Regions from separate parts of the Shewanella sp. N2AIL genome, predicted to be linked through region 2. Evidence: riboswitches for the same ligand, from Rfam matches in the RefSeq annotation. Region 2 holds a riboswitch; the other holds the start of a gene.

Region 1 (3,424 bases), on a different contig from region 2:
AAAGCGTTGAATTACTAGTATACTATGCCAACTAACCCAAGGAGGACGCCCCATGGCCGAAGAAACGATTTTCAGCAAAATTATTCGTCGCGAAATTCCCGCGGATATTCTGTATCAAGATGAACTAGTGACTGCCTTTAGAGACATTTCCCCTAAGGCGCCAACGCACTTCTTGATTGTCCCAAATCATTTAATCCCAACGGCAAACGACATGAAAGCCTCTGATGAGCCTGTGCTTGGCCGTATGATGACGGTTGCAGCTAAATTAGCGGCGGAAGCGGGGATTGCTAAAGATGGCTACCGACTGATCATGAACTGCAATCAACACGGTGGACAAGAAGTCTATCACATTCATTTTCACCTTGTGGGCGGGGAGCCTCTGGGGCCCATGTTGAGCCAAGGCAAATGAAGGTAAATTCGGATTTTTTCCCGCTGACCCAAATGGCGCAGCGGTTTGTGGATCAACTCGCTCAGTGTCGCCGTCTCGGTTTAACCGTATTGGAGGCGAGTGAGCACCATGTGTTGATTGAGTTGCCCTACAGCACTGAATTAATTGGTTATCCCGATACGGGCGTTATCCATGGTGGAGTGATCACTACCTTAATGGATACTGCCTGTGGCAGTGCAGTGGTCAGTGCAATTTTCCATAAATTCAAATTGTTAGAAATCTCACCCACGCTCGATTTGCGGGTGGATTATATGAAGCCCGCTCAGCCCCATAAACCTGTGTTCGGATTTGCGGAATGCTACAAGTTGTCCTCCAATATTGCCTTTACCCGCGCGATTGCTTATCAAGACAGCATAGATGATCCCATTGCCCATGCTGTTGGCTCTTTTATGCGGATCAGCCCAGAAATGGTCGGTGATGCCTTTAGGCAAGCGTTGATGGGTGAAGCTGTGCCTGAGATAGGAGATACTGATGAGCGCAAATAATTCGGAACTTGGCACTGCCAGTCCCACTCAACACGCCCAAGTCAAAGCGCCTATCGATGTGCAAGGCATAGTTAAACGCGCCACTGAACTTAATGATTTTGGCCATTTACTTGAGCACGTTCCCTATGCCAAATTTATTGGCATGAAGGTGGAGCGTTTTGGTGATGAACTGATTTTTAAATTGCCCGCTAATGACGACAATATCGGTAATCCTGTGTTGCCCGCCATTCATGGTGGCGTGATTGCGGGCTTTATGGAAATGTCAGCGATAGTGCAGTTAATGGTATTTATGCAAACGGCAAAGGTGCCTAAAGTCGTTGATTTTTCAATCGACTATTTACGTGCAGGTCTGCACAAGGATAGTTTTGCTGAGTGTCGTATTACCCGTCAGGGTCGACGAGTCGCCAACGTGAATATTGATTGTTGGCAAACCAATCGTAAGCAGCTTATTGCTACGGCACGGGCGCACTTTCTGATTGATTAACTCGTTTTAGTGAGTAGATAGTTGAGTGATGATTAAGTCTGTCTTGTTAAGCATAAGTTCAGCACAGTTCACTTAGCTTGTCGTTTAATAGGGAATAATGCGCGCTAGCCGCGCATTTAGTCGCGTGACTGGGAGAAATATATGAAACAAATTTATACCGGACTATTATTGGCCGCGGCGCTGACCTTAGGTGCTTGTGCCTCACATACCGCAGGTATTTCAGTGAGTTCACTGGGTGAAACCCGCGTCGATAATTCCAGCTTTGCCAGAGATATTGCGGTACAGAGTGTGGATGCACGCCGAGTCGGTGATTTAGTGCAGGGCTCAGCGTTGATTGTTAGCAAATCATCAACTGACATGCGTGTGCAGTATAAATTCACTTGGTACGACGCCAGCGGTTACACCATAGAAGATGAGGCAACCAGCTGGAAATCGGTCAAATTACACGGCAAGCAACAATTGCAAGTCTCCGCCGTGGCACCTAATGCCCAAGTGGTTAAATTTGATGTGTACGTGCGCGAAACCTTCTCGAACTAAGCCTGAGTTCGCCCAGAAAATGCCAGCTATGCTGGCATTTTTCTTTTTATGACGTAAATGTGTCATCCCATGCTATTACTCATGTATACTAGGCGCCGCCAAGGGGTGTTTGCAGTGAATGAATTTACGTTGATTACTGCAAACTGAGATGTCAGCTGACGAACCCTTAGAACCTGATCCGGCTAATACCGGCGTAGGAATGGGCCAATTAACAGCACACTTCTGAATCGCTTATTCGTTGCCGGATCTCAAACATTATATTTGAGGTCCTATGTCAAACCGTAAAACGTCAAACCGTCATTCCCCGTTTTTAACCCGAGCGCCGCTGGCATTAGCCATTGCTGCCGCGCTGAGCACTGCTGCATTTGCACAAACCGACGCTATCGATAAACCCGATCCCAGTACTGAGATGGAAGTCATGGTAGTGACGGCGGATTTTCGCAGTTCAAGCTTAGAAAAAATGCCTTCAAGTATTACCGTTATCGACAGTCAAAAAATTCAAGATGAAAGCGCGCAGCATTTCGAGGATGTGCTTAATTCTATTGCTAACTTTAACTGGTCAGGTGGAAGTTCGCGGCCAAAATATTTTCAAATTCGCGGTGTAGGTGAGCAAGAGCAATACCAAGGTGCGCCTAATTCTTCTGTGGGTTACATCATTGATGATATCGATTTATCCGGTATTGGTATGGTGTCGAGCATGTACGATCTACAGCAAGTCGAAGTGCTGCGTGGACCACAGGGCACACGTTATGGCGCCAATGCTTTAGCGGGACTGATTTATCTGAAAAGTAACGATCCCACCGATGTGTTTGAACATGGCGGCGAAGTCTCGTTAGGCGATGATGATTTACGCACGTTTAGCGGTTTCAGTTCTGGCCCATTAACGGATTCTGGCAAGCTGCTTTATCGCGTGTCACTGCAGCAACATCAACAAAATGGCTACCACGACAACCTCTATTTAGGCCGTGACGATACCAATGGCCGCGATGAGTTCAGCGGCCGCGCTAAGCTGCGCTGGTATGCGACTGACGATTTGCAGTTTGATTTAACTGTGCTGCACGCCGATTTTGATAATGGCTACGATGTGTGGAGTTTAACCAATTCACCGACCCAGACGACATCGGATCAACCGGGTGTCGATAGCCAGCGCACCACAGGCGCAGGCTTTAAAGCGACCTATTCTGGTGCCGAAACCTTTGAGTTGACTTCGTTAACCTCTTTTGCGAATACCGATCACCATTACAGTTACGATGGCGATTGGTCGAACCCAGAGTATTGGGCTTCTAAGCAATGCAGTGATGACGATGGCAATCTGGCGCCGTGCCAATATGATTATTTTTGGGATAAAACTGGCCAACGTAAAACTGTGTCGCAAGAGTTTCGCTTAAGTTCTACCGAGCAGGGCCGAATCTTTGCGGACAGCACAGATTGGTTGCTTGGTGTGTACGCCATGAATCTGAAAGAAGATAA
Region 2 (3,424 bases):
TAGCGTCGGCAATCGAGCCTGGACGCATACCATCACCTAAAGACAGGGATACATCGTAGGCAACGCAAAGCTCACAGATCTCACGGAAATGGCTGTAGAGGAAGTTTTCCTTGTGGTGACTCAGGCACCATTTGGCCATGATTGAACCGCCGCGGGAAACGATCCCAGTAACGCGTTTAGCCGTCATCGGCACGTAACGAAGCAGCACACCAGCATGAATAGTAAAGTAATCAACACCTTGCTCAGCTTGTTCAATCAAGGTATCGCGGAACACTTCCCAGGTTAAATCCTCTGCCACGCCGTTCACTTTCTCCAGCGCTTGATAAATCGGCACTGTGCCGATGGGCACTGGCGAGTTGCGGATGATCCACTCGCGGGTCTCGTGGATATAACGCCCCGTGGATAAATCCATTACCGTATCTGCGCCCCAACGGGTTGACCAGACGAGCTTTTCCACTTCTTCCTCGATGGAAGAGGTCACCGCAGAATTACCAATATTGGCGTTCACTTTCACCAGAAAGTTACGCCCTATGATCATAGGTTCGGCTTCTGGATGGTTAATATTCAGCGGAATAATCGCGCGGCCACGGGCAACTTCGGCGCGGACAAATTCGGCGGTAATCGGTTCGCCGACTAAGGCACCAAAGGCTTCGCCCTTGGCTTTACGATTGAGGATTTCATCCTGTACTTCGGCAAGTGCCATGTTCTCACGAATCGCCACATATTCCATTTCGGGCGTGATAATCCCTTGACGGGCATAGTGTAATTGGCTAACTCGTTTGCCCTGCAGCGCTCTGCGTGGGCGGACAATGGCACTCGAACCCGCCTCAAAACGCAGATGGTCTAAACCGTCGTCGGCGAGTCTTTGTTGGGTAAAATCTGAGGTCGCGCAGGGTAATTGCTCTGTATCATTGCGGGCTAGGATCCAGTTTTGTCTTAATTTACCAAGACCTAGACGCACATTGATGTCGGCCTCAGGATCGGAATAAGGTCCGGCGCAATCGTACACTCGGATTGGCGGATTTTTCTCCATGATAGGCGCATCATCTGTTCCGCCCACCAGCGTGTCAGTCTGCAGAATGTGTCGCATGCCAACGCGAATATCGGCACTTGAACCTTCGAGATAAATCTTTTGTGAATTAGGATGTTGCAGTGGCGCTAACGTATCGATAAAGGCTTGGGCCTGCGCGCGGGTTTCGCGGCGACTCGGCGCCTTAGGCACGATCGATTTATTAGGCACTGTCGATTTATTAGGGATTGTCGATTCTGGCGCTGTGATTTCTATCGCATTGGCAGCTACAGCTGGGTTTTGGTTTGAACTGGACATAAGCAATCTCACGTTAAAAAATGGAGTTGCTTGTCTGGAGAATTGAGTTGTTGATAGCTGGACATGGCAATCAATTTTTGTGGCCAACACTGGCTTCAAAAATTGAGTTACCCTGCTCAATAACAATTAAATCTAAACATTAAGGCTTAAAACACTGCTGAGTAAACAGGTGTTAAAGCCGTCTATTTTTGCGATTTAATGTGTGTTATTACGCTTGTTTCCTTCGCAGGTTTTAACCTGATCAGGTTCAACGGATCCCGAATAAACGGTCTCAGCCAAGAGGCACTCCGACAAGATGAGTGCGCAGTATAGACAGAAGCGGCAGCAACAAACAAGGAAAAAAGTAATTAAAAACCTTAACTACCAATCCAAAATAAAGATTCATAATTTGTTGTTTTTAATTAAGTAAATTAAATTAAACTAGCAAAGTTGTGATTATCGTGAAAATAGATCATAAAAGAAAGTCACTATTTATGGGGTTTGAGCATCATTTTGTTTAATCGAGATTGAATGGCATCATCAATAGCTTGATTGATTTTTTTGCCACTGCAGTTAATGGGAAAACCTAAATTTTCGGCGTTAGGATTAATTTGTGTCCCCAGACGGACGACGCGATAACAAGTATCCCCTTTACGCACAATACGATTTGGGTCTAAGGGTAAATCTAGACTCGTTGTGCCACCGAAATCATCGGCGTTAGGGACAAATAACACTTCCATCTCAGGGCTCATTTCACTCATATTCGATTTCCGGGTGAATTTATCGGCCTGTTCAATGACGAGATCATCGAGCGCTTGCTCGCGCTGACGTTCAAAATATTGCTGGGTGAATAAACTCATGCTTGAGCTTGTCGCTATTGTGCTCTCACCTTCTGCTGCGGACGAACTCTTAGCGCCAAGCTGCGGCTTTATTTCTGTGGTATCAAGCGTATTAGTTGGTTTTTTTGCCGTCACTTCCGCGGACTGTACTTCACTTTGGGCACTTGATTGAGATTGGCTCGATTGAGTGATGTCCGGTTTAACCGTATCTGGCTTCACTTTTTCCGACTCTACTTTTTCAGGCACGACCTTTTCAAATATTGGCATAGGCTTAACTTGAGTTGCAGGCGTGGGAACAATTGTAGGCGTAACAGAACTTGTCATCTCAGTCTTATCCTCGGCCTTGATCTCTGTTTCTAGCGCAGCGCTTTCAGCCTTCTCTACCGCGGGAGCATAAATAAAGTAAGCTTTAAGCGCCGTTACTTTAGGGCCCCGGCTTTCTGTTTCCGTTAATCCAAAGGGATTTAACTGTGGGCGCCACAAAATGCAGATAAGTAAAAATAAACACGCATGCACTAAGAGCACAAAACAAAGCAGACTTAATCCTTTGAAATACGGCTGACGAGTACGTAACCCCAATCCTTGAGCACGGGTTTGTATTATCCTAGACAGTTCAGGTTTGGATTCAGACTCAGCAACCAATTTATCTTGATGTTGATCTTGATGTTCAGCATGGATTTCTTGCAGTACTAAATCTTGGGCTTTAACTTGAGCTATGCCTTTGATGTCATCCTTAGAGGCTGAATGGTCTGCACCGCGATTGAACGCTGACGGCTCGGCATCAGTGGTAAAAACAGGCGTTTGAGCAGTATCCAGATCACCGAGGTGATGATCAAATGCAATAAAAGTCTCGCCTTCTGGCGATGTGACCGAAAAAAGCAAAGCACTATCAGTATCATCTCCAATCGCTATTGCTGTAGGAGATACTGTCAATAAAGGCGCGGCTTTGGGTTGACGTTGAAAAGGCAAAATCCATCCTTAGGTTTTGTGTAGTCTCAATTGATTTCGATGATGCTTAACGTGGAACAATTGCACTCAAATCCAATATCGAGTTGCTGAATATTGAAAGAGAATTATCCAATGATTGCATTTACTTGCGAGTGCTCAACGCAGATTAGAGGAGGCAAACAGGGTAAAGTTCAACGCGAATGCAACACGTTACAAGCGCAGTGCTTACGCTAATGCTTAGTAAGACACTTGTCAGTCGAGACAAATAAGGCTGGGAATTGAGCTCACTATCGCGCTAAATTGAAAGGAAATGGCTTGTTCACTCTTACGT

The links. Region 2 has a riboswitch for thiamine pyrophosphate ahead of thiC (phosphomethylpyrimidine synthase ThiC). Riboswitches for the same ligand answer to the same signal wherever they lie in the genome.
Region 1: another riboswitch for thiamine pyrophosphate. It lies ahead of MO387_RS12920 (TonB-dependent receptor); the one in region 2 lies ahead of thiC (phosphomethylpyrimidine synthase ThiC).

The regions. Positions count from the first base shown of each region.
Region 1 covers NZ_JALBYT010000020.1:39,057-42,480, forward strand. Annotated here, with positions in the region: gene hinT (purine nucleoside phosphoramidase) at 53-409, shown strand; gene MO387_RS12905 (PaaI family thioesterase) at 406-933, shown strand; gene MO387_RS12910 (PaaI family thioesterase) at 920-1,417, shown strand; gene MO387_RS12915 (YcfL family protein) at 1,559-1,954, shown strand; TPP riboswitch at 2,046-2,171, shown strand; gene MO387_RS12920 (TonB-dependent receptor) at 2,226-3,424, shown strand, end outside.
Region 2 covers NZ_JALBYT010000018.1:21,986-25,409, reverse strand. Annotated here, with positions in the region: gene thiC (phosphomethylpyrimidine synthase ThiC) at 1-1,327, opposite strand, end outside; TPP riboswitch at 1,529-1,627, opposite strand; gene MO387_RS12010 (hypothetical protein) at 1,795-3,114, opposite strand.